DNA from 3 places in the Azotosporobacter soli genome. Region 3 is predicted to be linked to each of the others. Evidence: riboswitches for the same ligand, from Rfam matches in the RefSeq annotation. Region 3 holds a riboswitch; each other region holds the start of a gene.

Region 1 (10,093 bases), on a different contig from region 3:
CAGTAATCGTCCTGAAACTCCACTTTGTGAATTCTACAAATAAAGGAAATAGAAACGTGACATACTTTCTGAGGTATGCTAGGAGATGATATGTTGAATGACTTGACGAATATTTTGTATGAAATTAAAGAAAAGCCAGGAATGTACATAGGATATAAATCACTGACTGCCTTGGCTGATTTTTTAAATGGATATCTGTATGCTAAACGTGAAGATGGAATAAAAATAGACTTTTTACCTGGATTTAATGCGTGGATCGCAGAAAAGTATTCTATAAAATCTTCCCACGATTGGAGTAGAATAATATCGTTTTTTCATCTTTCACAAGAAGTCGCATTTGATAAGTTTTATGAGCATCTTGAGGAATTTTTAGCGGAAAAAGAAGCGAGCGTTTAATGAGTTTTATAAATAAGGTGAATTCTTAGAGGCATACCTATAACAAGACTTTTGGTGAAGGTAATAATTGTCCCTGCGAGGCTTTGATTTTAAGGAGCGTGATTCAACAATGAAGATAGGATTCGTTGCGTTGGAAACATTTGTTCCAACTAAGAAATATCTTGAATGGAGTAAACTGTTTCAGGTTGAAGAGGTTGTCTCTCTTGATTGTGCCTTGTGCCCTCGGATTGTTAGAGAGTTGCCTGAAGATGATAATGGTGAATATCAGCATGAATATGGGGAAGTCTTCACTGATATTTTCAGTAATTTAGATTGGCTTTTGAATAAGACGAGAGATCTTGAAGATAAGCAAATCTTGGCAGTAGTAAAAGAACCAAAAGAAGACTGCGCAAGATCGATTCACCTTGAAGGCTTTCAATTCTGCGGATATGACTTGGTTGAAGATGCTACAAGAATCAGTGCGCTAACAAACTGTGGCGGCTTTGATAAAGCATTTTTAGCATCGGATCTTTCACGATATGGATTAATCGAAGATTTTGCGAAAGCAAAAGAGATACAAATACGACTACGAGAGTATTACCCTAATGAGGAGCATGCAGATACTACACGCTGGGCTATTTGGAAGATGTTCATTAAATAAATGTAAAATAAAGATATCTCAAAAAGTAGTCTAGCGAGGTCAACGGACAGCAAAAATCCATTGACCTCGTTTTTTATTCCGGCGGCCATGCTGCTTTTTGCGGTGCAAAGGTGGAGCGGTATTGCGCGAGCGCAAATTTCTTTGCCAGGCCGCGCGTGCTCATGGAGCGGATCGAGCCGAAGACCGGCTGCTTGAACCAGGGGCGGTCATGTACGCCGCCGATGCTCCAGGCGATGCCGGCATAGCCGTTTGGATCGCGGCCGTCGAGCGAATAGCGGTCATTCAGATGAATGGCAATCGCGAGCGCCGTTTCGGCGGAATCGCTCCATTCGAGGATTTTTTTCGCCCAGTACATGCGCAGATAACCGTGCATCTTGCCGCTCGAGACGAGTTCTTGTTGCGCGGCGTTCCAGTATTCGTCGTGCGTTGCGCCCGCTTCGAACTGCGCGGCCGTATAAAGATAGGGGCGCGGCGTACGACTTTCTCTGGCGTGCGACGCTTGCGCCCAGGCGGGAAAGGCGCTGCAGGACGCATAATCCGGCGTGTAAAAGCAAAAGTTGTCCGATAGCTCGCGCCGGATGAAGAATTGTTCCAGTGCGGTTTCATGTGCGGCGTCGAGCTGCGGCGCGGCGAGCAGACGTTTGACGACCGTTTGCGCCGAAAGCTGGCCGAAGTGCAAATAAGGCGACAGGTTGGATTGGCCGTCTTGGGTCGGATCGTTGCGTGCTTTGTCATATTGCGCCAGCACTTGCTGCAGAAAATAATCCATGACGCGCAGCGCGGCGCTCGTACCCGGCGTCAGCCAATCGACCGGAGCGACGGAGGCGTCAAGTTGCGGCCTTAAGCGTGTCAATGTGTCGGCGGCCGAGAACGGCGGGCAGTCCGCAGGATAGGGATCGGGCTGAATGCGCAGCGGAGGATAGGGTTCAAGAAATTGGGCCAGTTGGCGCATCAGTTTGGGTCGCAGCGTACGTGCGGCATATTCGCGTTTATCGGAGGCCTGCCAGCAGGGCACGATGTTGTGTGCGTCGACGATGCTGCAAGCGATGTCGCTGCGCTGCATGACCTCGGCTTGCCAGCGGCGTTTGAGCGACAACGGATCAAAATCGAAAATCAGATGGGCAGCCTTGTGCTCGCGCAGCCAGTGCGGCAATAAATCGCTAGGATCTCCTTTCAGTAGATAAAAAGGAATATTGTGAGCAAGAAGCGTTGCGGCTGTTTCTTCCAGGCCGCGCAGCATGAAGTCGAAGTGACGTAAGGGCGCGTCGGCAAACGAGGCGTCGAGGCAGAAGACGACATAGAGAGGGGTGCCGCTTACGAGCGCCAGTTCCTGCGCTGCCAGCAGCGCCCAGTTGTCAAGCGCGCGTTGGTCGCGGCTCATCCAATAAACGACGGGACCGGCTCCGTTTGGACTTGCTTTGTAGTGGTGCATACGCAGTGGATGCATGATCAAATTCCGCCTTTCATAAAGAAATTCGGCGCTCGGGAAAAGTCCTCACATTAGCGCGATACAATACGGTAAAAAAGCCAGGGTGCACCGAGCGTAATCCAAAGAGTAGCCAGAAAATAGCGGATATAGCGGAAGAAAAAATAATAATCCGCGCCTTCTTTAGGAAATGCGCTCGTAAGGCCGAGCCAAAGCGCTAAAAGAACAAGTGTGCCAATAAGTATTCGCAGGAACAGTTGTCGGTAATTACTTTCAGGCAGCGTGCAACTTGCAGGAAGGCAGCGCTGTTGCACGAGCAAACCGAGCCACAGTCCGGAGAACGCAGCCGCAACCGAGATGCTTTCCTTGCCGGGATGGACGGCCAATAAAAGCAGCGGGACGGTTATGGCGAGAAAGAAACGCAGTGGAAAGGAAAAGGTTGCTAAACGGGAAAGGATAAACGGTTCCAGTTTGGCAAAGGCGAATAGGAGCAGCGCGCCGAGCAGCCAGCCGGCCAATACGTCGCCGATGAAATGCACGCCCAGATAGATGCGCGAAAAGCCGATAAGCAAAACCAGAAACACGCCGGAAAACCATAGATAGCGCTTTTGCGTCAGATGGGCCAGCGCGAGCCAAAATACCAGCCCGGTCTGTGCATGGTTGCTGGGAAAGCTGTAGCCGTCGGCATGAACAAGCTTTACCTCCGGAAGAAAATAAAACGGCCGCGGTTCCTGCACCCAGTCTTTGATGGTAATGTTAAAATAATGCGAGATCAGTACCAGGCAAGTCAGTCGTATGCCGAGGCGAAAATCGAGACACCAGAAGATGAGAGGCAGCGCCAACAGATAAAAACCCTCTTCGCCTAGCAGGGTAGCTGTTTTAAAAAAAATATCCAGCAACGGAGTGCGAAACTGCTGGATAAATAAGGTGACGTCGAGACCATAGGAGATCAGATCATTCATTTTTGCCTCCTGCGCTTTGAACTGGAGCGTAATGGCCAATGATTGGCAATAAAAGTATACATAAACGTTTATTCCACTCGTTCGAGTGAAACCCTCTTACCATATTTCAAGGCAAGAAAAACGAGATCAATGGAAAAGCCGCTGATCTCGTTTTTCGTTTACAGCGTAATAAATGCAACCGGGTCGCACGCGAAGCGGTGCGTGTTTCGTTGTACTGTTGAAGTTGAGGATGTCACAGCAGGCTTTTGACGAACGGTTCATGTGCTTAAGGGAGCCTTTAACGAAACGTTAATAATATCATAATTTCTTGTTGGCATAAGTATGATATTGTCATTACATAGGCGGCGATGACGTTGCATTAACTTCTGGCAGGAAGGAAGAGTAAAACTATATATTGGGCAAACTTACTGAAAGGTAAGGACGCAAAGCTATGGGTCTAAGGACGGTCGGTCTATGATTGCCAGGTTTCCCTTGAAAAAGGTATTGGAAACTCGGGCATCTGTCGGAGTTTTTATTGTTTACTTTTAAAAATGAAGGAGATAAGACTATGTCGATTAAAGCAAAGACAGTTACGTTGTTGTTACTTTCCCTTCTCATAACCGGGCTCATCGTCAGCGGATCCGGCTTGTACGTACTCTATGGAAAAACGCTGGCCAATACGCAGGCGAATATGAAAGGGCAGGCTACGCAGGCGGCAGATGGGGTCGGCGAATTGTTCTCCTCTTTTTCAAGAAGCGGAAAATTCTATGCGGAAGATGCGGATCTTAAGTCGGGTGATTTTTCCCGCATCCAAGCGAAGATGAATACATATTTTGCCGCGACATGGGGCGTCGACCGTTTGGTCTTTATCAATTCACAGGGCGTGCGCTTTGCAGCAGCGCCGTATGATGCAAAAGGCATAGGCGGCAGTGTGGCTGACCGGGATTTCTTCAAAGACACAATGAAGGAACAGAAGATGCAGGTCAGTGAGGTGCTGCTGAACCGGGTAACCGGAATGCCGTCGGTGGTTGTCACGCAGCCCGTCAAGACGGAGGACGGGAAAATGGCAGGCTTTGTTGCGCAGTCGATCTCGCTTGAAACGTTGCAAAACTTCCTGGCGCAGGTAAAAGTCGGCGAAAATGGAACGGCGTCCATCGTTGCGCAAGACGGAACGTTATTAGCGCATACGAAGCAGGAAGTGATCAAAGAGCAGAAGAAGGTGCCCGACGATGTGCTGCGCTCCTTGCTGGACAATGCGGGAAAAGGAATTTCTTATCTGGACTTTGAGGGAAGGGATTCGCTGGCGTTGGCGATACCGGTCAAGAATACAAAGTGGCTGGTTCTGGTCAGCATACCGATGAAGGACATCAAAAGTGAATTCTATGCGAGTCTGATCAGTATGTTCCTTGCGCTCTTGACGGCGCTCGTCATTGTCGGAGTCGTGGCCTGGTTCTTCCTTATCCGCCTGCTAAAGCCGATCGAGGAAATTGCCGCGCAAGTCGCAAAGATTGGCGAAGGCGATTTGTCGGTAAACATTGCCTCGACGGCGCAGGATGAAATAGGAAGGCTGGCGCGATCCCTGTCCGGCGCGATCGGGAACTTCAGGGACATCATCAGCAAGGTGCAGGAGGCGAGCGAGACCGTAAACGCATCGTCCGAAGAACTTACGGCAAGTACGGAGCAATTGTCGCAGGCTGCCGATCAAGTGGTGACGGCAATCGCCGATGTGGCGAAAGGAACGTCAGAGCAAGTCGAGGCAGTAGACAGTACGATGCAGATCGTGGAACAAATGTCGGCGGGACTGCAGCAAATTGCCGCCAATACTTCTCATGCTTCCGCAGCGGCGGAGAAAACGTCCAATACCGCACTAGAAGGCGGAGAGATTGTCCGAAAAGTTACAAGCCAGATGGCGAGCATTGAGATGTCGGTGACGCATTCAGCCAATGTAGTGGCTAAGCTTGGTGAGCGTTCGAAAGAGATCGGACAGATCATTGATACGATCGCGGGCATAGCCGGACAAACCAATCTGCTAGCGCTGAACGCTGCGATTGAAGCAGCCCGCGCCGGAGAACAGGGACGCGGTTTTGCGGTGGTAGCGGAAGAGGTTCGAAAACTTGCGGAGCAGTCGCAAAATGCTGCGAAAGAGATTACGGCTTTAATTGGCGATATTCAGCAGGATACGAATCGGGCGGTAACGGCAATGGGCGAAGGTACGAGTGAAGTGAAGAAAGGCAGCGAAGTTGCGCAGGCGGCGGGCCGGTCGTTTAACGAGATTGCCGCGCTGATCACAGAGGTATCCGATCAAATTCGCGATATTTCCGCGGCCATTGAACAGATGGCCAGCGGCAGCCAGCAAATCGTCTCTTCGGTAAAGGAAATTACGGCAATCAGCAAAAATGTCACCGGGCAAGCGCAGCTGGTATCCTCCGCTACCGAAGAACAAACGGCATCGATCCAGGAAATCGCTTCTTCCAGTAACGGACTTTCTCAAATGGCAGGACATTTGCATGATATCGTGTCCAAGTTCAAGATTTAAAGCAGTTTTGCAAAGGCAGCAATAAGAAATGGGAGGATGAAAGATGTCAAATGTAGGTTTGCGTATTTTTCCAAACATTAGTCGGCCGCACCAAGCTCTGATCGAAGGCTTTTCAGGAATCCCGGTAGCGAATATAGCCGATAATATGAACCGGACGTCTTGTATGGATGCCAAAATTCGCCCGATCAATGATGTGCCGCTGCTAGGCCCGGCTTTCACGGTCAAGGTGCGTCCGGGCGATAATCTGATGTTGCATCGAGCGCTTGATCTTGCCAAAGCGGGCGATATTCTGGTCGTGGATGCCCAGGGCGACCTCTCGAATGCCATTATGGGAGAACTCATGGCGTTGTGGGCGAAGCAAAGAGGGATCGGCGGTCTGATCATTGACGGCGCGATCCGTGATCTCGGCGCGCTGAAAAAAATGGCCTTGCCGATCTATGCCGCAGGGGTGACTCCGGCCGGTCCTTATAAGGACGGTCCGGGTGAGATCAATGTTGCCGTTGCCTGCGGCGGCGTGGTGGTTCAGCCAGGAGATATCATCGTTGGCGACGAAGATGGTATTGTCGTCATTAATCCGCGCGATGCAGAAGAATTACTGGAAAAGTCGCGCAGTAAATCGCGTGCGGAAAGCCAGGTCATGCAGGAGATCGCCAATCTGTCCTGGGATCGCACTTGGGTGGAACGCGATCTGGCAAACCGGGGTGCGGTAGTTGAAAAGGAAAAGCGGAATTTCCCCCGCGTTGCGATCAACGAGCCTGTGGAAATTTTGCTAAAAGAAGCAGAACAGCCAATCGAAGCTACGGCGATTAATATCAGTGCGCTGGGAATACTGCTGCAATCAGAAGCGGAGTTGGAGCTTAATTCGCTCTTTCGCTTGCATCTGCCGAAGCAGTTAGGCGAGATGCATGTCGAGGCAAGAGTGATTTGGCGGCAGAAGCATTACTTCGGTTGCGACTTCGTGGATTTGTCGGCGGAGTTACGCGGGACGTTGGAGGATGTGGTTTCTGCTTATTTGTGGCTCGAATTGGCGCAGTGAGTGGAGCGGAAGGGAATGGGGCGTGAGGGGAGTGAGTTTGAATTTTGCGAGTCGAGATTGCTGCAATAAACGATTGGCTGGGGAAAAGGATGTTCGTAGTGGTATTAACGGCACTTGTGACCGGATATATTTTAAAGGTGCCGGATAGCGGCATCGTCCGCTTTCTGCTTGTTGCCTTGTTTGCTTATATGACGTTCGTTACCTCGCTTGGTACCAGTCTGAAGAGCTTTTTCAAGGTGCTGGCAAAACCGTGGATTCCGCTTTGGGCCTTGCTGCTAATTCATCTGGTTACGCCATTGACCGCTTGGCTTTTAGGCAGTTTGTTCTATGCGGACTCGCCGCAAATACAGCTGGGCCTCTTGGTGGGAGCGGCGATTCCGGTTGGCGTTACGTCGATCATCTGGACAGCCATCGCCAAGGGAAACATACAAATCACGCTCGTGGCGGTTACGCTGGATACTCTGATTGTCCCGGTGCTGTTGCCCGCTTATTATCAGATCGTGGTGGGACAGTCGGTGGCGATCCATTATATTTCACTTGTTGTACAGCTGCTTTTGATGGTGACCATTCCCAGCATCCTAGGGATGCTGCTTTATGACTGGAGCGACGGTAAAACCGCCAAGTTTTCCCGTGGCGCGGGCGGTTTCAGTTCGAAGCTGGCCTTGTTTACGATCATGGTGTTAAATGCCTCGTTGGTCGCGCCGGATTTTAACTGGTCATTGGAAACCATAAAATTAATGGGCGTAGTGTTGGCGATGGTGATAGCGGGCTATGTTCTTGGCTATATCGGTTCCTTATGCATAACCAAATGCCCGCAGGATGTGAAAATGGCGATGATTTATAGCGTCGGCATGCGCAATATCAGCTGCGGACTTGTCATTGCGGTCACGTATTTTCCGCCGGCGGTAGCGGTGCCGATTATTTTGGGGATGATCTTCCAGCAGCCAAGCGCCGCGGTGATTCCGAATATCTTCAAATATCTTGCTGAAAGAAAGAATAGAGGCAAACGAGTGCAGCCGCTTAGCGAGAACATCAGTTAAAGATCTGCAGAGTCATTAGTCTGCTACGATAAAAAGCCTTCCGACGAATCGATCGGGAGGCTTTAGCTATTTTTCATGCTTCGCATCGAAAGCGATCTTGATGTATAATTACGGTGATCGATCCGCAGCGGATTGCAGAAGGCGAAAAACTGCAAACTCGATGGCAGGTCTGTTTGGGAAAGGAGTCTTTACGTGACCATTAATAATGAAAAACAAGAAGAAAAGCAGGCGGCAGAGCTTCTTCCGCTCGAAGGAAACGAACGTCAGGAAGGCGTAGAGGAAGCTTTAGACGCAGCGGAGCCGGAAGAAGAGCCGAAGAAAAAGAGCTCGAAGTGGAAATGGCTTGGCGCAGGCGCGTTGGCCGTTATTTTTAAATTCAGCAAGGTCGTGGCGCTTTTGAAATGGGCGTTTGTCTTTTTGAAGCTGGGCAAGTTTTTTACGACCGGCTTTTCGATGCTTGTCATGATTGCCGCGTATGCGTTCATGTTCGGCTGGTGGTATGCGGTCGGCATTGTTGTGCTGCTCTTCGTGCATGAGCTCGGGCACTTGATCGCGTCGCGGCGGCTGGGCCTTGAAACGGGCTTGCCGGTATTTATACCGTTTGTCGGCGCTTTCATCAAGATGAAACAGGAACCGCAGGATGCGAAAACGGAAGCGATCGTGGGCATTGGCGGGCCGGTACTCGGCTTAGTTGGCGCGTTTCTTTGCTATGGCATCGGTCTGCTCTTGCAGTCGCCGCTTCTTTATGCGGTCGCCTATTTTGGCTTTTTTATCACGGTCTTCAATATGATCCCGGCGCATCCGCTCGACGGCGGACGCATCGTGACCGCGGTTTCGCCGTATATGTGGCTGGTCGGAATCCCTGTGATAGCAGGCTTGTCGCTGTGGTATTTCAATCCGATTGCGATTTTGATTTCGCTCTTGGCGATACAAAAGGCGTGGAAAACGTGGAAAGACAGAAACAATCCCTATTATGCAACCGATGCTGCCTTTCGTTTCAAAATGGGATTGGCTTATTTTCTCGTCTTGGGATTATCGGCCTATTATTCTTTTGCGGTTCATGAATTGCTTGGCGTAAGGTAAGACGCTATTTTATTTGTGCCCCTCCTTTTTTATGGAGGGGTCAGTTTTTAATTTTGTATGGGCGCAATACGGATCGATAAGTATATCAGTAAAAAACGAAAGGGTTCGACAAGGAAACGATCGAGGATGCTTGGCGCGACGGGGAGGTTGTGTAAGAAAAATGAGAAGCATTGCTGTGGTAACTAATAAAAAAAATTCGCCGTTAGGCGCGTTTTTAAAAAGCAATCTTGAAAGCGTGTTTGCGGGGTATATCGAGATCAATGTCTATGCTTTTGCCGAATTGCATTCGGATGACATTCTTGAGGATGATCTTGTCCTAGTGATGCTGAATGATAAGGCGCTGGAAATAAAAAAACATATTTCCGCTGCGCAGCCTATTGTCGTCGTACAAAGAACGACGCGTGAGAGTGAAGTTTTTAAATTGCTCGCTATTCCGACGGAGAGCAAAGTATTGGTCGTTAACGATTGTCTGGAAACCACGTTCGAAATGGTAGCGTTGTTATATAAGTTAGGCGTAAATCATGTGAAATTCGTTCCTTACGAAGAGGAGAAGGAATACAAAGATATTAACTTTGCCGTAACGCCCGGCGCTGCGCACCGTGTTCCGGATGCTATTGAACACGTTATTGATATGGGGCACCGTTATATTGATGTTGCGACATTCATTGAAATCATCAATAAGCTGGCGATTACGGAAGAAGAAGTTAGTCGACGGTTGCTGCAATACTGCGACAGCATTGTTGTTTTGGACGGCGGAATAAAGAAACAATATAAAGAGATCGTTGCCAAGAATACGGAACTTAGTACGGTTATTAATTTGTCGCAGGAAGGCGTTTTGCTGCTTAACGCTGCGGGAGACGTCAGCCTCTACAATAACAGCCTGGCTCGCATGCTCGATATAGAGGAAGCGAACGGTTGCGTGAAAAACGGAGCGACGATGCCGTCTGTGATTATGAATGCGATCAGACAACTGGAAATGAAAGATGAAATCATAG
Region 2 (10,093 bases), on a different contig from region 3:
CGACATTATTTTTCATACGAGCAACGAAAAAAGAATCGCTTTAGTATTCCATTCGATTGCGCCCGTTCTTTTTGGCCTTATATAAAAGCTCATCCACCCGTTTTAAAAATTCATCTGCGTTTTCATCCGAATATGCCGCAACCCCGCCGCTGACAGTAATGGAAAGAGCGTCTTCACTAAAACGCATTTCGCCACATTCGCGTCGAAGACGTTCCGCGTAAACGACCGCGCCAGAAAGCGCAAGCCCTGGAAAAACGCAAATGAATTCTTCTCCGCCATACCGTCCCGTAATGACATTTTTCTGAAACGCGTTCTTCAAATACTGCCCCAACTGTCTGAGCACCTCGTCGCCCAAATGATGCCCATAGGTATCATTAATCATTTTAAAGCGATCAATATCAAACATCAGCACCGTAAGCGGTTCTTTACTGCGTGTCGCAAAATCGATTTCCCTGTTTAACCTTTCCATTATTGCACGACGATTATAAAGACCGGTAAGACCATCTTCTTGCGCCACTTGAGCCAAAAGCCTGTTTTTTTCTTTTAACTGCTGCATTAACGAATAGGTTCGAACATTTGCTTTAAGACGCGCCATAAAAAGATTTTCCGAAAATGGTTTTACAATATAATCGTCCGCACCATTACTTAAAATGTTGGAAATAACCGCATGACTATTAACCGATGAAACCGCTATGATTACCGCATACTCATCCCGTTTCCGAATTTCGCGAATCACTTCTTCACCTGAAATATCCGGCAAAACGTTATCAATTAAATAAATATTGTATGTCTTGGCTGTCGTCAAAAGTGCAGCCGGATTTATAAAATAATCGACCTGCGGCATCGCATTATGTTCAAAAAACGCGCGCATCCCATTCAGATGCATCACACTGTCATCTAAAACGGCAATCCAAAGGTTTCGCAGTTCTGCGGCAATCGCATCCCCCCCTTTATTTTTTTTGATCAGCGTCATTAAATACTCCATGAAGTGATCTTTTGTTAGATAATCGGAAATACCCTTTTGGAAAAGCTCTGCTTTAAGCTTCATATCATTGATTGCCGAAAGAACAATTACCGGTGTCGTCTCCCTTTTTTTGCGCATCAGCGTGGAAATGAAGCGTTCTTTATTTTCTCCTTTAAATTCCAGTCCGGTCACAATAAGATCAATATCATGGGCAACTAAAATCTCATATGCTTTTTGCGGTGTTTTGGCTGAGAAATATCGAAAATCATTCTGTTCAGATAAATCACGCAGAATTTCCTTGTAAAAAAAATTATTATCGATATGCAGCAACGAAAACATGTTACCTTCCCCCTTCATTAATCCTTTGAAAATAAAATTCTGTTATCCCGTGAAACACTTCATCAAATATAAAAAAACCGGTCACTCCATGACTAGTCATGGTATGGCCGGTTACACTATTTACTCCTAACGATCCAAGTGTCCAAATATAGATCGTTATTCATCGCGTCCGCATCAAAATTTTCACAGAAAAAACTTGGCGATTTCAAAGCACACTGCCGCAATCGTTAATTACCCTTTTAGGCAAAACATACAGCTGCTTTAAGAAAAGTGTATTGCGTACTTGTATTATATTCGGTTTGCTTTTTTCGTCAATATTATTTAATTTTTAAAATCTAAAAAGTCTAAATTCTTCCTCACGTTCATCTTTACGCACACAACGCAAAAAGCAGCAAGAGTGCCATACTTGGAAATCTTGCTGCCCGTTTTCGTAAACGATGCTGCTTAAACCAAAACCGATTTTGCTTGCTTCGGCAAATCCAACTTGATTTTGCCTCCCTCTATCGACAGCTATGCCCCTTTCGTCGTCGCGATTTTTTCAGAAGCGACCACGTCCGTCGGATCGGCCAAGGCTTGGCGGTCGGCGATCGCGGACATTCCCGGTGAAAGCAACCTCCCTGTTGCTCCACCGGCGTACGACCTCCCTGTCGTACGTCTCCACGCTCTTGCCCGCCAAACCATGTCCGCCTTTCCTCGGACTCCATGTTCTGAAAAAACCGCAACGACGGGGAATTAGGGACGCCGCTGATTTCGAAGACGCAAAAAAATGAGGCAGACGATTTTTCTCCGTTTGCCGCATTTTTATTGGTCGAGATTATTTTTCATAAGACGGAAGAGAAAAGAACGTTTGAAACAGCGGAACCGTCTCCTTGTTTGTCCTCAGCATAGTTTACGGCACATGGCTGAAAACCAGTTCCCCGCAGTACTCGGGAAGATCATCTCTAAACCGGGTTGCATATTCCTCTGGCAATATAATCCGCCTAATATCCGCAAAGGCAAAATCCACATCATACAGCGAACGCCACTCACGTTCAAAGTAGTAATTACCCTCGTCATCATCTGGCAGTAATTCGTCGAAAAACTTGATAAAAGAAAACCATTCCCATAGCAGCAGTTGCCGTCCTTTCTCAATGTTTTCTTTTATTTGATCTAGACTTATTTCTGTTCCTTGGACCGGAAAATCACTTTCAGCTCTACTTAGATAAGAAGATTGATCCGCTGTACTTTCCACCAATCGCGCCATTTCATTTAAATAACCCCCTAGGGGTTCTCTTGTTCCTACATTTCTAGCCCCTATTGGAATGTAATTCACAGGTCTTACACCTTTCTTCGCAAGCAGTTCTTTATTGAAAGCAAGACCAAATCCACTATATTTTTTCATGTGTATCGCTAGGTCGCCAACCGGAATATCACAAAAACAAACCATATTCGCGTTATACAAGTTATTGTCTTCAAAGCTCGTGGCTTTTATATTTCGCCTTAATCTTAATTCTTTCTCAAACGATTTTCCCTCTCCAGATGCCTTCTCATTAATAGGAACGGCGTTTTTAAAAGTGAGTTTCGGTGGCTTCCCCTGCTTATCATGGGGAGGATATGTTAGCCAGCCACCGCGAATTATCTTCACCAGTAAATTGTATTTATCCTCTTCTGTCGGCAATCCACGCCCTACAAAATGAGTCAGTTCCTTCGATATATACCGTTGCAAATATCTCTTCCCCCTATCGCCGTTTACATTCCCACTGTTTAAAAGTTCCCGCTCTGTGCCGATATTCCTCTCTCGCACATGCAAAATAAAGCGCCTAACTTTTACGCTCGGCGCTCTTTGCTACCCAAAACTCATTTGCTCCAGAAACAATGGGACGGCTCCGTTGTTCGATTTTCCTGCTTGCTTTAACTTTATGCTTTAGGAAACGGTCGAAACCATTCTTTTTTCATTTGTCAATGCGATGTTCACGCTTGCGAATATTACAAACCTACTGCTTTTCATTAAACTTCAAAATCTGCATAAGTTTGTTGCGCAACTTTCCTTCCTCGCCGCTTTCATTGGTCTTGATTCTTAAAATCGGGATGCCGTATTTCTCTAATATAGTATCCTTCATTTTATCCCTCTTCAGCTGTTTGGGATTATTGGCGTGGAATGCATATCCATCGACCTCAACAACCAATACAGGGCTTTTGTCCAACTTGTTAAAGATGACAAAATCAGTATGCGTTAAAGCATTCATAACAAATCTACGCTCAGCGTCATCAAGCTTGTTCAGGTCTCGGATAAGCATTTTTAAGGGCTGATGGATTACATGGTCGAGTTCGCGGAATTCTGGCGAATTTAAAACCTTTTCGATTATGACATTCATTAGATTTTCTGACTCATAGGCAGACACGTTCTTTTTATTTTTCCTGATTGCAAGCAGTCGTTCAGAATAGCTATGATATAGCAAGTCGAACACCGAGTAGATGCTGCTGTTAATAATCTCAAAATTATTGTATTCAATGTATCTTATTAGATCGCCAATATTAGAATTACTATTTTTTTCATTGTCTGACACAACAACAATCAGCTTATCCACTGCGCGAGAAACGGCTACATTTATTAAATTGGGGTTGTCAACGAAATCATTAATTTCATTTACTACGGTTGTAAGGATAATGACATCCTTCTCGCGTCCTTGATACTTATGCACCGTATCCACTTCAATGTCCCGTTTTCCAATAGCCTCATTAAGTTTATCCGCTTGCAGTCGATACGGTGAAATGATTCCCACGGATTGGTCTGTATTGTTTGCAATCTGATCCGGCACGACTTCTTCCATTATCACATCAATTTGTCTTTGATTATAATTGTGCCTTGCATGATTTCCTTTTGCTGTTTTGTACACAATCAGCGGTTTTTGCTGCGCCTTTTCTTCCGTCAGCACAATAAGTTCCTTATTATAGAATTTTTGATTACAAAAACCAATGATTTTAGGATGACAGCGATAATGCTCTCTTAATAATGTTTTGGGAACTGTATTGAATAACGTCGTAATTGATGAAAGCATGCTGTTCGCAGAATACTGGTATGCAAGGTCTACTTCATATCTTTCAAAAATCCGATCCGTTTCTTCGGAAATTTCACCCGATACGACATTAGGCAATTGCTTTACATCACCAACGATGACGGCATTCTTTGCACACGACAGGGCCAACGCTCCTGAAACAATATCCACCTGCGACGCTTCATCGATAACCAAATAGTCGAACAGATAGTTCGGAGAGGCACAGCCTCGTAAAGAATGTGTCGTACTCAAAACAACCGGGTATTCTTTAACGAAAGCGCCGAAATATTTCCCTAACGATTCATTGGAAAACAATTTTCGCTGCGTATTCTTGGAGAATCGTTCCGCTAATTTTGCTTTGAACAACCGCATTGAGTTCATTGTGTATTCTTCTATCGCTTTGTCAAAGCGATAGCTATCGAGAAGCCCCGTTAGCGCCTGAATTTTTTCGTTTAATTCCGCCATCTTACGTTCATAATATAACTTCTGGAAAAAAGCGATAATCGTTTCATTTGAATTATCATAAAAGGAAAAACTTAAAATACCGTACCGCAGCAAATTTTTCAGTTTATATTTCAGCTTTATAACCGTATCTTTCTCTATCTGCTGTTGAAAATCAAGCCACAACGCCATGACAGTGTCTGCTTTGTGCTTATATAAAGAACGATAGGCTGAAATTTCTTCTCCTGTTTCATTAAAATAGGTATTAAAATATTCTTTTTCTACACCGAATGCTGATCGTTCTTGTTTTAAAGCGGCCAGCGTGTTTTTTACTTCAAGCATCTTCATCAGGTTTTTTCCACTTGCCTCAAGCACTTTTTCTAAGGCATCATACTCTTGAGAAGCCATCAGCCAAGTCGCCATCTCCGGATAGTTCTGTTGTTGACCTTCAAAAAATTTCTCTTTGTTTTCTTTGTTGCCTAGGTATGCAGCTATAAAAGCCACGCCGTATTTTTCCAGTTTCTCTAAAACATTTGCAGTTGCCGCATTGTTGTTGGAAACAACGGCAACTGTTTTTTCATTAACAACTGCATTGGCGATAATGTTTAGGATGGTCTGGGTTTTCCCGGTTCCAGGCGGCCCTTCAATGACACTAATTTGTTCGTTCAAGGCATTTTCTGTCGCAGTTTTCTGGCTTAAATTAAAACCGAAGGGGAATATCGGCATTCTCCCACCTGAGGGCCTGTTCATTGCGGCAGGATTTAGGTATTGCGCCAATACGCTGTTTGAAGTTACGCAGGTTATTTTTTCATACTGCTTATATAGAAAGCTGCTTTCTTCCCCGTTGGCAACACCAACAATCTTCGCCAGTTGTTTGAGGTATTCCAAGCAATTGCCAGCTTTAGGATTGCTAATGATGTTTTGCTCAAGCGTTATTTCATGCCGCTCATATATTTTTTTCAATCCTGTCTCGAAAAAAATTCTCACATGCTTTTCAAAAACGAATAATTTTTCAATCCCTTTCAAAGCTTGATTGCTTTGAAACACAACACTTGTTGTCGGATCGAGTGAATTGGGATTTCTATACCACTGAACGTTCTGATAGCCATAGGAATACGTCTTTTCTTTGCCAAATTCAATCTTCCATTTACCCTTCTCATATACGCAACGGCTTATCGATTCTGTCTTATCCTCGCCCTTTACAAGTATTAGATGCTTTTCAAGATTCAATTTGCTTTATCGTTCCTTTCGTTAGTGTTAATGGACGCTTCTGTCGTTCGATTATCTTGCTCGCTTTAGCTTTATTCCTTGGGAAACACATCGAAGTCGTCTCTTTTTTATTAAACTCTCCTACCTATTTTTATATTGACCCTCCCCTTCCATTTCATTTTCTTTCAAGGCAATCAAAACTGCGCTCATTTCTCGTAGATCGGAAGCAGAGAGTGAATTAAAATCGTGCAGTCGTTCAATAGCATTTTGGACCGCTTCATGTTTGTATGTCTTCTTTGTCTGAGATAAAAAATAGGTGGCAACCGTGCCGGTCAAGGTGCTGAGAAAGCCGATGCCGATCAGCATCAAGCAAACTGCGACAAGACGTCCGGCTCCTGACTGGGGCGCGATGTCGCCATAACCAACTGTGGTGGTGGTTACAAACGACCACCACAGCGCGTCATCAATCGCCATGTCTTCAATATACGATATGGCAACCGCGCCAAAAAATATCGTTGATGCGGTGAACCAGATAATGTGATGAAAGTCATTCGTTTTGATCACGACGGTTATGCGTTTGAACAAGCGCGTCGTGTAAACAAACAGACGCAACATATAAAGAACACGTAAAAGACGTACAGCACGCAAGCCCTGGAACATCATATCAAACGGAATGATCGATATTAGGTCGATGATATTTTCTCGAACGAAGGTAATCTTGCCTTTTGCAAGGAGCAGACGAACGATGTAATCCACTGTGAAGATCAGTAAGATAACGAAGTCCGCCCGTTTAAGCAACAACAGTTCCTGTTCGCTTAGTTCTATGCGGTTTTGCGCAAACATTGATGTGATAATCACACAAGCTAAGGCAGCCATGAATAGATCATACGGCAGGCGGTATTTTTCAAGAAAACAAAGAAAAGAATTCAATTTAGTCTCGTCTCCTATCAAACATCTTTTTAAGTGATTTATTCTCCTAAATTCTTCATTCCACCCATTCCCACCCGATTCCTTTTTTCCGCCTTTTTGCGTTTCGCTAAACAGAAAAGACATGGCCGCACCCCTGCGCCATGTCTTTTCCCGTTCTCAATAAAACTTATACGCCAGCCCCGCCAGCAAGATTACGACGACGATCTTTGCCCAGAGCGGCATCGGTTCCATCTCGTCGATCGTCTGTTTGAAGGAACGCGGTTCGTCGGTCGCCTGCGGTTTCTTGCTCTGGGCTTTCTTTGCAATTTGTCGTTGTCTGCTCATTTCTCTCTCCTAATAAAAAAGACGCGACTCTTGTCACGTCTGCATTTTCCTGGAGCGGGCAAAGGGATTCGAACCCTCGACCCACGGCTTGGGAAGAGCCATGAGTTAACAGGGAACAAAAACCTCGCTACGCGCATAAACACTAGCGTTTCTTAACCTACGTCCATGTTTATTATACCATATTAATGCGAGTTCTGGCGACCCAACCTTAAAACAAATTGGGAATCGCTCCTACTTTTATATCATCTTCTTGAATTACCAATACACTATATAAAGACTTTAGTTTTTCCAAGGAAATTCTTTTGTTATTTCTTCCAAATGCAATCCAATTTTCGCATCTAAGCACCTACAAAAAAGTTTAACGCTTTTTAAGTAATCAATCAAATCATCATCTGTGCATGCCGTAGCAAAATTCCCATGCGCAATATCATGCCTAATCTCTGCAAGAGCTTCTATCTTTGTACTTAAAGTTCCTACACGACGTTTGTTAAAACCCAAATTAAACATCTCACTGAAAATTTTTTCAATCCCCATCTTCTTCAACAGCTTTTCGATTTTCCTCGGCGATGGGTTTGCAAAATCAGATGTTAAAAAATCAGCCTCTAGCTTTGCCGGTGGCAATTCTCCATCGCTCCAAAAAGGATAATTGTTTATTATCAAAGCTTCGATTAATTGTTCCTTTTTTACTGGATCGGTAGTTGCGCTAATTTCTGCAATTACTTTTTCACAATTTGCAATCTTTAACCGTCCAGGTAATTGATTTGATTTTATACAAGCACGATTCAGATATTCCACACTTTCTTCAATCACATCTTCAATATAGCCCTCTAAATGGCTATAAAGTAACACTATTGCACCACGATATATTGGTTTCAGCGCAGATAAGTTTCTTAATGTTACTTCAGGATATGCTTTTCTGGAAACCTTTAATAGTCCAAAAACTTCTCGCTGTCTTCCGCGATACTTTTGCAGTGCATATGATCTCTTATAAAACATTTTAGTTGGCCTCCACGCTCAACTTTGACATCGATTCAATTTTTTCAAACAATTCTTCCATCTTTATCCCATTATCAATTAATTTTTCTCTAAGCATTTCACATCTGCTTACAACACGAGTTCGGTGATCCGTCGCTCGTAAAATCAGATCAATAAATTTATCATCATGCATTAGATGGAAAAATACGTCTCTTATTTTAGCAATTTTTAAATCACTGCAATTTATTTCAAGATGGCTTGCTACAAGCATTTGCAAATCAAATAATGCCTTGTTTATATTTTTATCATAACTCTCCTCACCACTTTTTTTCACGTGTCGCCTAAATGCGTTTTCACCAAACATTTTCCACAAGTTGCTTGTTGTGCGATCAAAAAGAGCCTTGTAGTCTGTCTCATCTTTTTTCGACATTCGTTTATGATCTCTCATAAACGAGTTTAGAAAAGTCTTGAGGGATGGTTTATACTTTGATAGCCTGAAATGCAATGCTAAAAATCGTAGAATTAACTCCTGATCTCGAAGTCTTTCGTCACTTTCTTTTTTTCCAATCAAATTAAGCCATGTTCTATCTTCCACTAATTTTGCCAATAGATCACTAAAGGCTCCGCGATAAATGCAATGCCTTAACTCCTGTGGATTTAATGGAACAGACCCATAATTCAATCGTTCAAAAACATCAAAACGCAACTCTGGATGACATTCACTTGTTAATATAATGCAACGAATTGCTCTAGTACTTATTAATCGTTGATATTTCGTGTCCAATTCATGGAATCGTTTTTTATTCAAATGGCCTAGCGTTATTAATCCTCTAAGTGAAAATTCATTGTTCAAGTAACGAAAAATCGACCATAAGCGCTGTTGTCCATCAATAACCAAATATTGCCCCGACTTTTCTTCTTCCGCAAAATAACATACTGGTATTGGAACATTTAAAATTAATGACTCTATTAGTTTACTCGCTTTAATATCATCCCATACGTACTTCCTTTGCCATGTTGCATCTACAATAATAGTCTCATCAGCAATCTGGTCTTTCAGTGACCGAACAATAAAATCATAAGCTGTCGTAACAAGACGTCTATCCGATTCCGCTATTTCATCTTCTATTAGGTCTTCTTCACTTTCATTCTCAAACATCTCATCTATCTCTTTTTTTTCTTCATCACTGCTCAGCATTCATTACACCTCTCAATTTTATTAAACCATTCTAAATTTCTCTCATATTCTCATATCACGCGTACTTCGATCACTCATCCAGATCTGAAATTGTCGGAAAATTCAAGCTGCTTTAAGAAAACTATGTTTTTTTTCTCTGTGTCTAGTAAACTTATCACAGAAATCACTTCTCCAAAATTACCTTTTCCGACTTCAAGCTTATCATAATTAAACTCTTTACTATTTGAAGCAAGCTCACTAACTAAAGCTACAAAGGGATTCATGATCTCATTATAGTTTGTTCTTGACATATCGCCTCTTAGCGTTTTAAGCTCACCACCATATAACATTTCTTTTTTTAACAGCCTTTGATAACCTTTATGCTCTTTAATTTTCACTATTGATAAAAGAGCATAAACAACACTAAACATTTCTAGATAGATATGTGTATATTTCGTTTCATTCATTAGCGGCGTCATCGGAAGTACCAAAGATAGATGGTAGAACAATTTGTCCAAGTCACGCAAACTCAAATCATACTCCTCAATATATAATTTCAGGTAATCCTTAAATATTTTAATATTTTCTCCTGTCATACTATATTTTTCAAATAGAAAATCTGTATATATAGTCCTATTTGCTTCTGGAAGTATAAAATCCACATCAATAAATCGTCTCAAATATCCAATTGAATCGATT
Region 3 (10,093 bases):
TCGCTGTATTTTTCCTCGTACGCTTCTTTGATCGCGTCAAAAAAATCGAAACTCATAAAGATATCGAGCGCCGAACGCGTGCGTGCGGAACGAAAAATTGGCAGCAGCTTTGCCAGATCCAAGACGCCGTCGCTGCGAATCAGCGCCGATAAACAGTCGATCTCCTGGCGGCTCAGCGAGCAGGCGTTCAACTGCGGCGTCTTCAGTTTGAGAATGCTGTCTAAGAACAGTTCGCGGACTTCTGTCAAATTGGCGGGCAGCTTATATTGAAAGCGCCCGCGCTCCTTTGCTTCCGCCGCGATCGAATAAATGACGAATTCGTGTTCCGGCATGCCCTGGATCAGCATTTGAATCCAGGAGGCTACGCCGCCGGTCACGTACGGGTAACTGCCTTCGACAATCAGACAAATTTTCATGCGGTGACACTCCTTAAAACGCGAGATGGGCTTGCGTGGCTTGCAAAGTAATCAGATAACTTTGCTCATCGATCCGTTGATAAGAACAGCCGCTGGCGCTGCGGATTTTCTTCGCGCTGCGCAAGACAAAGCAGGCATCCTGGCGAAAGCCCCAGCAATAGATGTCGAGGCCGTCATCGCTCGGGACGAGGCGATAGTCGAGCGCGAGATAGTCGCTGAAGTATTCGCCGCTTTGCGACAGCGTGCAGCTGCGCAGCCAGGCGTATTTCTTCTGTACCATCTTTAGCAGCGAATCGAGGCCTTCGTACATATCGCGCCAGCTGCGCTGTTCATTTTCGGGATAGAAGATATTGTCGGGATGGACGAAATGTGAGAAGACGCCCATATACGTGATGCCGTTCAGAATTGCCCAATCCTCGTCCGGATGGCGGTTGTAGTCGGAGCTGAGGCGCGGCATCTCGAGGATGCCGTCGGCCGCGCGCTTATAATCCTGGTAATAGGTGTTGCGCAGACCCGGATCGCCGATCGAGACCGAAGCGATGATCGCAAGGTCGGGCAGCGCTTCGGTCAGTGCTTGGCGTCCCTCGGGACTCAGCATATTCGAGGGCGGTACGTAGGTCTTGAGCTGGTATTCAGGATACGCTTCTTTCACGTAGCGCCGGACTTCGCTCAGGCTTGCCGCCATCGACGCTTTGTCGGGCCACGGCGTGTAGTCAGAATACTGCGGGTTGAAGTCTGTGATCAGCGGCTGGTGGTTGTAACCGTGCACGCCGAGTTCGCCGCCGCTTTTCAAGAGCTCGCGCCCGTAGAGGATCAGGTTGTTGCGCATCAGCTGGCCGTCCTGCTCCGGTGCGAACGGCGCGCTCTGCTGCGTGTTGTAAGTCTCGATGATCAGACCGGTGTAACGGATATCATATTTCGCCGCGAGACTCAGCATGTCGGGCCACCAGATCTGACGGAAGAACTCGGGCGTCGAAAGACGGTACTCGTCATAGATCTTGGCGTGCTTTCCTTCCGGAATCGGCGCGGGAAAGTCATCGATGCACATGGTCTTGCTTGCGACGACCGGATAGGCGAAAAGCGGCTGGCCGAGCGAGAGCAGGCCGGTCAGCAGACCGCGCTGCTGTTTGCCGGAGAGTGTGCTGCCGTTAAAGACGACATAATGGCCGCGACCGGCAGCGCGCTCCCAAACGAGCGGCGTATTGTCAAGCGCAAGCATGTGCGCGGTCGCTTCCGGCGTCAACTGAACGCCGAGCGAGCTGTTGTCGAAGACGCCGCCCGGCAAAGAGAAATCTTTGCCGCCGAGCAGAAGATTGTCGAGCAGTCTGCCGCCCGGTGCGTTGGCCGCGGGGGAGACGGCAGCGATGCCGAGCTCCGTCTGTACGGCAAGGAGCTTGTCGTTTAAGACCGGCGTCGTCAGAAGATACAGCGTCAGACCGGAATCAACCTGCGCGCGAAAGCGATCGAAGTCAACGGTCGCTTCCAAATCGCCGCTGACAAGAATGATGCCGTTGACCGCGGGAAAGGGTTCCGGCAAAGACTGGCGTGCGGATTGGATGAGGTAGTCTTTTTTTAGACTTTTCAAGGTTTGCTCCACATTGGCGCCCAAGCGGAGGCTGTCCGGGTCGGCAGGGTCGTACACAATCAGATAGCGCTCGCGCGGCAAAGAGGACGCGAGCGGCGGTTCTTCTTTGGCCTGGCCGCTCAAGAGCTGCGTGTTCTGATTGCTGAAGAGACGGAGAAATCCGTCGCTGCGATTGTATTGGAAGAAGAGACCGAGCGAAAAGACCAGCAAGAGAACAAGAAACATATTCCTATGAGGCATGTTGACCTCCTTGATCCCAAAAACGGACGGTCTCGAGCGCGGTTGGGCTGAAAGGGATACGGGACGATTTGAGTCTTTGCAGGGTACGGTGCAGCATCGTGTAACGCCCGGTCAGGTGGCAGTAGCGCATATAAAGAAGATACGCCTCTTCCTGATCGGAAAAACGTTTGAAGAAAGCCAGGCCGTACTTGCGCGCGCTGTGGTAATCCTTTATGCTCAGCGCCAGTTCGATGCGTTCCACCCAGTAAAGTTTTTCGTTTTTTTCCTTGCGCAGGATCGCGTCGAGCGCGGCTTCATATTCCGCGCGCCATTTGTTGCGACTGTTTGCGTCGAGGATCGTGTCTTTCAGATAGTGTTTCAACAGTGCGGCATACTTTTTCAGCAGCAAAAGATCATCGGACGTCTTGCCTACTTTCTTGCGCAGGCGATTCAACTTGAGTTCCAGTTTCGCGATGCGGTGCGTCATGATCGAGACCGCGTAATGCGCGATTTCGGTGTCCTTGTCGCGTACCGCATCGAGCAGGATGGAGGGGTTGTCGAGCTGGTCCTGCTTGATGACGCGCGTCAGCGCATTGCGCCGGGTCAACGGATCTTCAAAGAGCAGCAGATCCTGGACCGGAATGATGTCGGCGCTTTGCAGGCGACCCAGTTTCGCGACGCTGCGCGTCTTCTTGAACTCGCCATACAGTGCGGAGAGATCTTCTTTTTGCTGCGCGTTGCTCTTGTGGCTGATGCGCAGTAAAAGCAGAAGCAAAAAGCCGAAAAACGGCAGCAGACTGAGCAGCGCCAGTTCCGCCAGGAAACGGCTCGTGTGGTCGCGCTGGAAGAGGCGGCTGTAAGCCGCATAGGCTGCGATGAGGAAAAGATGAAGGAGAAACAATGCAGTAATCATATTAAGCACCTGCCATCTCTATGGTGTGGAATCCTTTTTGCGCCAGGCGTTCCTGGACGACGGGGAGCATTTCGCGTGTGACGTTCTGCAGCAGCAGCAGGACGTGACCGGACGGATCGAGCCCGGCGTAATCTTCGGCGCGGATGACGTTGGCCAGCGAGTGGTAGAGGGCGACCAGATCCTCGCGCTTATCGCGCAGGCGCAGCAGTGTGCAGGGTTGGTTGTGCTTCAGGCTGCGTTTGGTCATTTCCTGTTGCAGCTTGGCAAACGCGTCCGGCAGCAAAAGCTGCGTGCCGCTGACCTGTTGCTTTTCGCTGCTGCTCAATTCGTAGCTGTGCGCTTTGCCCAATGCGTCCGCGATCAAGAGCGCGGTGACGCGCAGCAGGTTGCTCTGATGCAGCGTCATGCTTTCAAACGGGAGGTTATAAAGCTGCACGATGGCGATCGTCTTGTTCTGATAGCGGATTGCCGCGGCCATCGACGGGCCGGCGAAATGCCGGTTCACGAAAACGCCTTTCGTCTGCATGACTTTTTGCGCATACGGCGAATCGGCGACACGAATCGAATTTTCCAGATACGGCGCATCGTCTTTGGCGCGCACCTTGATCCGCCAGAAAGACGAATCGGCGTTCACAGTATAGATATCAACGCTGCCGCAGCGCATGATGCGCTGCAGAACGTCGATCGAGGACGTGTAGATGTCTTCCGGCGCCAAGCTGTCGAGATCCTTGATGATGCTGTAGATCTTGCCGATGCTGTCGTCGGAATTGACGATCTGGTTATAAAGGACGTCTTTGACCTGGACGCATTCCAAATGCATCTTTTCCAGAAAACGATGCTTGTCGGCGATGCGTTCCAGTTCGTTTTCCTTATCGGCCAGGATGTGGCGGCGGCGGTCGGTGACGTAGCCAGTAATCACGCCGAGCGCCAGGTATACTGCCAGATGCGTCAGGTATTGCACCTGATACAAGAGCGTGACGAGATCGGCGCCTTTGGCCGTCATGCTGTAGCAAAAGAGCAGTACGGAGAGCGCCGTTGCGGGCATCGATTGCTGTTTGCCGTAGAGCAGACCCATCACCGCGATATAGATGTAGTTGTAGTCCATGCCCAGACGAAAATCGAGCAGGCCGCCGTGCAGATTGAAGAAGGAGAGGCAGGCCATCAGCGCGAAGAGCGTCGCGTTTTCCAGATAAGGCCGGTAAACGGAGAGGAATGAAGGCGGGGACGGCGCTTTTTCCGGCGCAAGAAGTGCCTGTTCCGCCTGCCAGAGGCAGGTTTTTTCAAGGCCCTCTTCCAGCGTGTAGCGCGGCGTCCAGCCGAGCTGCTCTTTGGCCGCACTGTTGTCGAACGAAGCGCGGCAGATGTCGAACGTGCGATACTTTTCGTGCGTCAGGCCAGGCAGGTCGTAATGCTTTCCGAGCAGCTTCACGACTTCGAGCAGGTTGTGCGATTGGCGGCTGACGATGTTGATGACAGGCTGGCGGACGATTTTTACCGCCGCCCAGTAGATGGCCATGACCGCGTCGTCCACATAGAGATAATCGCGGCATTGCTGACCGTCGCCGTGAATGACGAGCTTCTGTCCGGCTGCGATTTGTTTTAAGAAACTCGAGATGACGCCTGCCTCGCCGAAGCTGCCCTGGCGGGGGCCGTATACGTTAGAGAGACGGAGGATGACGGTCTCCAGACCGTATTGCTCCTGCCAGATGCGGCAGTAGGCTTCGCCGTTGGCCTTGTTGATGCTGTAGAGCGAGAGCGGCTTGAGCGGGCTGGCTTCCGAAAGCGTGAGTTCGGCCGAATCGCCGTATACGGCAGTCGAAGAAATGAAGAGAAACTTTTTTACCTTATACTGGTGTGAGAGACGCAGCATATTGACCAAGCCTAAGATGTTGGATTGGCAATCTTCGTACGGCGCTTTGGCCGATTCTGCGACGTCGACCTTGGCGGCCAGATGGATCACGATGTCGAGGTTGTTGTTCTGAAAGATCGCTTCACATTCCTGATCGGCGATGTTGCGCCGGTAAAAGACATGCGGCAAGGTGAGGTTGCGCGCCAGACCGCTCGATAAATCGTCGATCACGAAGACGTCGTGCTTTTCCTGAATCAGTTTTTCGCACAGCTGCGAGCCGATAAAGCCGTAGCCGCCGGTGACAAGTATTTTCATGTGTGGAACGCTCCTATTACATAGAGATTATTTTCATTGCACGTCGGGGTTGTCGAGGAAATACTGATAGCCGTCCACGACGTCGAGCATCGCGCCGTCAAAATCGGTGGAGAGAATCCTGTCGAGCTGCGCATTGCGGCTGCCGAAGAGCAACTGCTGCCAGCCGCTTTGCCAGTAGCGGACCTTGAAGTTACCAACCCAATCGGGATTGGCTGCCACCAGCCAGGCGGGCGGCGACTGTTTCCAGTCTTTCTGCCAATAGGGACGGTAATCTTCCGCTTCCGCAATGCTCAGATAAGCGAGAACCAGACGCTGGCCGCCCTGCGGCTTGCGTTTGAGCGAACGGACTTCATCCGGCGTCAGCGGCGAGCTGTTGAAGGTCGGATCGATGATCAGAAGGTCGAATGCACAGGCGCGCAAAGCGGCGAGATAAAGACTGCGGCTGGCGAATTCTTCCGGATTCAACAGCACGAGAAAGTTCTTCGCCTGGGCGAGACGGCTGACGTCGCTGCGATTGCTGCGCTGCGTTTTTTGCGGCAGCTTCGTTAACTGGCGGTTGGGGGCGGCCAGTGAGACGAAACCGGCTTGTCGGTTTTTCTGGTAGGAATCTGCGACTGCCGCAGTCGAACGGCAGTAATCGATGTTGAAGAGCGGTTGATTCAGTTGCTGCGCGGCCGTCAAAGCGGACGACCAGGCGAGACGCGCCTCCGGCGGCGTCGCCTCGTCGTCCTTCATCTCCCAGCCGTAAAAATAGCTTTCCATCAGGATGCCGTCGAGACTGGTATTGACTAGCGTCCGTGCGGACGGCGTCAGCGTCTCCGGCGCGAATAAATCGAGACTGCCGTTGCCCAAAAGCTGAAACGTTGCGTTGCGTTCCTGACTATAGCTGCGCAGTTGTCCGAGCAGGCGCGCCATTTCGAGCGGATAATCGGGCGGCGTTTGCTGCGCGCGCGCCAGCGAAGGCAAGGCAGCGATGCAAAGCAAGAAAAGAAGCGTGCAACAGGCGCTGCGAAAAAACATGGAATCACCTCGTTTCAAATTATGGTAACCAGCGTTAAATAAATTAAAAAACGACTGCCGGTATGGCAACAGCGATTACTGTTGCAACCTGGCAGTCGTAGACATTTGTCGGTAGACCCATGGCTTTGCGCCCTTGGCTTTCGCCAAGTTTGCCCTCCCGAATAAACACTGCGAAGATGAGGCGGCGCATTGGACGGATAAAATCCGACATCCAGGCCTGAAAAACTTCGGTACTTTCGGAGGCATATTTGTAAAAAATAGTGTATCTTGTTTAGAGTTTAACAGAAATGAAAGAAATGTCAAGCGAAAAATAGGACTTAAGGCCGAGTTTATAGCCTCAAGTCCTATTCAGATTTTTCTTTCTATTTCAACGCCAGCTCAAGCTGAAAGTCGCGGCGTAGCCATTTGGAAAAGCGCAGTGCGGCATCCTGTTCGAGCGGCGTCGGGGCGCTGGCGTCGAGCTGTAGGCTGAGACGTCCCGCTTCAATTTGCGCGTTGACGTTCTTGACCAGCGTCATTTGCGTCGTATCGAGACTTTCGGCGATGCTCAGCAGCAAAGCCAGTTTGCGTGCGGTCTGCCAGTCGGCCTCATCGAGGAACTGATGGTAGAGGCGGTTGTGGTCGAAACGGAACGCCGGGCCGTGATGCCAGCCGGTGATGACCGCGGCCAGCATCTGTTCGCGGTGCGACAGACCGAAAAGGCGCGCGTTTTCCACCAGATAGGTGCTGTGGCGATAGTGGTCGTAATAATTGATGCTGATGCCGGTGTCATGCAGCAAGGCGGCCGTGCGCAGCATCAGGCGGCTGCGATCGTCGAGCGCGAAAAAATCGCGGCAGCCGCAAAAAAGCTGATCGGCCAGTTTGGTGACATGCTCGGCATGCGAGATGTTGCCATTATATAGAAGCAAAGTGTTTTTCGTGCTGTGTTCGAGCGGATTCGCCACGACTTCGCTCTGTCCGCTGCGCGAGAGAAGATATTGGAGGAACAGGCCTTCGCGGACGCCGCAGCCGCTGACGATGAGTTGCTGCGCGTGCGCTTTTTCCTGCAGCGCTTTGACGATGCCGATGCCGGCCAGGATGATGTCGGCGCGTTCGCCGCCGAGGCCCGGCACTTTGCGGCGCTGCGCGAAGCTGAGCTTCGAGACGTCCTGCCATAAGGCGCGAAACGACATCGAACCCATACGATAATTGTGCAGTTTGGGAAACGGATAATTCTTGCGCCGCTGATCCATCTTCGCGATCGTCCGGGCGGTGCCGCCGACGCCGAGCAGCGGCACATTGAGGTTCTTCAGCCAGGGCAGCTGATTCAGCTGCTTGCGAAAGAATGCCTGCAGTTCGTCCAGCTGTCCTTCGGAGGCGCGGTTGTTCAGGCGGAATCGTTCGGTCATATTGACCGCGCCGAACGGCAGGCTGATCATGTGTTCCGCCTTGCGGTTCCTGATCAGCGTCAGCTCGGTGCTGCCGCCGCCGAGGTCGAAGAGCAGCGCGTTTTCTACATCGAGCGTGTTGATCGCGCCGAGATAACCGAGTTTTGCTTCTGTCTCGCCGCTGACCGCGCGCAGCGGGATGCCGGTCTCCTTGCGTACCCGTTCAACGAAAGCGCCGCCGTTTTTGGTGTTGCGAACGGCAGCGGTGCCGACCGCCAGCGTCTTGTCGACGTTAAAGAGGCGGCACATGTGCGAAAAGGTCTGCAGCGAGCGGAGCGCGCGCTCCATCGCCGCGCTTTGCAACTTATTGTCCTGGGCGATCCCTTCACTGAGCCGGACCGCCTCTTTTTGATGATAAATCAGATTGTAAGCGCCGTTTTTATAAATTTGCATGATGATCAGGCGGGCCGAGTTCGACCCGAGGTCGATGACCGCGACGCGTTCACTCATGGCAGATCACCCCTTTGCATTCGATTTGAAAAGTATAACATAGTTTGGACAGCATAACATAATTTTAACATCCGATTGCTATAATAGACAGCAGGAGTTTTACCCGTTTTCCATCGAATTACAGTAGTTAAGAATCGGATTGAGGTGAGAGGATGCCGAGTTTTGCCGCGATACATATCGGATCGGAAACCGTCAGCTTGCAAATTGTCGAATATAAGGACGTCGACGACATCCGGGTGCTGGATCGGGCCAGACGTCAAATGGATTTGGGCGAAGAAGCGTTCAAGAGCGGTCAGATCAGCTTTGCTTCCGTCAGCGAAATTTGCGAACTGCTGAAAGGCTTTCGCCGTTTGTGCAGCGAATACGGCGTACGGGACTGCCGCGTCATGGCGACGACCGCGCTGCGCGAAGCCGAAAATCAGCAATATATCATCGATCAGATCCGCATCAAGACCGGTTTGGAAGTCGAGATCGTCGACATGCCGCAGGAAATCTTCTATAAATATATGGCCTTGTTCAAACATCTGCAGACGTCCGGGCTGGCGAATACCGAAGACGGACTGCTGTTCGTCGACATCTCCTCCGGCGGCACGGGGATTACTCTCTACCGCCAGGGTGCGATCCGCTATCAGCAAAACATCAACATCGGCGCGATGCGCATCAAAGAAAGCTTTGCGCAAAACCAGCGCGATGACGTCTGCTTCCAACAGGTGTTGGACGAATATATCGAAAGCGCGATCGACCCGATCGCCGTGGCGCTGATGGGACAGCGCAGCCCGTACCTGGTGCTGACCGGCAATGAGACGCGACTGCTCTTGCAGCTGCTGGGACACAGCGAGGGCCTGGCGGTTCTCAGCCCGAAAGAACTGAAAGATCTGTACCGCAAGGTTCGCCGGCTCAACCTGCCGGAACTGATGACGCGCTTCGACCTGAACGAGGCCGATGCCGCGCTGGTCATACCGGCGCTCGGCTTATACTGCAAGATGATGGAAGTCGCGGCGGTCGATCATGTCCTCGTACCGACGCTGCGCTTCATTGACGGGATGACGCTCTTGCATGTGGCGGAAAAAACCGACAGTCGCTGGCTCGATGTGATGGAAGAACATACTTTCAGCGTCGTCAAAGCGCTTGAAGACAAGTTTCATTACGACAAAGCCCACGCTTCGGTCGTTGAGGAGTTTTCACTGCTTTTATTCGACAAACTGAACCGCTACCACGGCCTGGGGCGCAGAGAACGACTGATGCTGCGCGCCGCGGCGCATCTGCATGACATCGGAAAGTTCGTCAACCTGCGTCGCCACTACTTCTACTCCTACCGGCTGATCGAATCGGCCGATATCTTGGGCATCTCCCGCAGCGAAAAAAGAATCATTGCCAATGTTTCCTATTATCACTCCAAAGGAACGCCGAACAATGCCGATGAGAACTTCACCCGCCTTTCGAACAAGGCAAAGCTGACTGTGGCTAAACTGTCGGCGATCATTCGTCTGGCCGATGCGCTCGATCGCAGTCACCGGCAAAAAATCACCGATTGCAGCGTGCAGATCAAAGGGGACGAGATGCTCGTGAACGTAAAGGCGCGCGAAGATCTGTCGCTGGAAGAATGGACGTTTGCTGAAAAGGCGGAATTCTTTGAGAGCGTATTCGGCTTAAAAGCCCGCGTCGTCGGGACGATCGGAGGCAACCATGGAACTTGACCGACCAGAACATTTTATCAATCGCGAACTAAGCTGGCTCAAATTCAACAGCCGCGTCATGGACGAAGCCAAGCAGCTCGACAAGCCCGTCTTAGAACGTTTGAAATTCATCGCGATCACCAGCTCGAATCTCGACGAATTCTTCATGATCCGGGTTGCCGGCTTGAAAAGCCAGCTCGAAGCCGGCGTTAACAAATTCGAT

What was found. A riboswitch is a leader RNA that binds a small molecule or an ion and turns the genes downstream of it on or off. The one in region 3 is predicted to bind cyclic di-GMP.
Positions count from the first base shown of each region.
Region 1: another riboswitch for cyclic di-GMP. It lies ahead of QTL79_RS02445 (methyl-accepting chemotaxis protein); the one in region 3 lies ahead of QTL79_RS01250 (endo alpha-1,4 polygalactosaminidase).
Region 2: another riboswitch for cyclic di-GMP. It lies ahead of QTL79_RS10895 (GGDEF domain-containing response regulator); the one in region 3 lies ahead of QTL79_RS01250 (endo alpha-1,4 polygalactosaminidase).

Region 1 covers NZ_JAUAOA010000002.1:87,642-97,734, reverse strand. Annotated here, with positions in the region: gene QTL79_RS02465 (hypothetical protein) at 91-396, shown strand; gene QTL79_RS02460 (hypothetical protein) at 506-1,036, shown strand; gene QTL79_RS02455 (deoxyribodipyrimidine photo-lyase) at 1,110-2,483, opposite strand; gene QTL79_RS02450 (phosphatase PAP2 family protein) at 2,537-3,424, opposite strand; cyclic di-GMP riboswitch class I at 3,812-3,897, shown strand; gene QTL79_RS02445 (methyl-accepting chemotaxis protein) at 3,972-5,939, shown strand; gene QTL79_RS02440 (RraA family protein) at 5,983-6,975, shown strand; gene QTL79_RS02435 (bile acid:sodium symporter family protein) at 7,065-8,015, shown strand; gene QTL79_RS02430 (site-2 protease family protein) at 8,208-9,098, shown strand; gene QTL79_RS02425 (sigma-54 interaction domain-containing protein) at 9,259-10,093, shown strand, end outside.
Region 2 covers NZ_JAUAOA010000011.1:6,939-17,031, reverse strand. Annotated here, with positions in the region: gene QTL79_RS10895 (GGDEF domain-containing response regulator) at 41-1,303, opposite strand; cyclic di-GMP riboswitch class II at 1,400-1,483, opposite strand; gene QTL79_RS10890 (hypothetical protein) at 1,814-1,984, opposite strand; gene QTL79_RS10885 (abortive infection system antitoxin AbiGi family protein) at 2,193-3,008, opposite strand; gene QTL79_RS10880 (AAA domain-containing protein) at 3,277-6,009, opposite strand; gene QTL79_RS10875 (ion transporter) at 6,130-7,041, opposite strand; gene QTL79_RS10870 (hypothetical protein) at 7,075-7,242, opposite strand; gene QTL79_RS10865 (MAE_28990/MAE_18760 family HEPN-like nuclease) at 7,522-8,238, opposite strand; gene QTL79_RS10860 (GmrSD restriction endonuclease domain-containing protein) at 8,240-9,415, opposite strand; gene QTL79_RS10855 (KAP family P-loop NTPase fold protein) at 9,490-10,093, opposite strand, start outside.
Region 3 covers NZ_JAUAOA010000001.1:274,044-284,136, reverse strand. Annotated here, with positions in the region: gene pelF (GT4 family glycosyltransferase PelF) at 1-416, opposite strand, end outside; gene QTL79_RS01265 (DUF2194 domain-containing protein) at 430-2,241, opposite strand; gene QTL79_RS01260 (hypothetical protein) at 2,231-3,133, opposite strand; gene QTL79_RS01255 (NAD-dependent epimerase/dehydratase family protein) at 3,135-5,297, opposite strand; gene QTL79_RS01250 (endo alpha-1,4 polygalactosaminidase) at 5,331-6,317, opposite strand; cyclic di-GMP riboswitch class I at 6,397-6,481, opposite strand; gene QTL79_RS01245 (Ppx/GppA phosphatase family protein) at 6,680-8,194, opposite strand; gene QTL79_RS01240 (Ppx/GppA phosphatase family protein) at 8,347-9,891, shown strand; gene QTL79_RS01235 (RNA degradosome polyphosphate kinase) at 9,881-10,093, shown strand, end outside.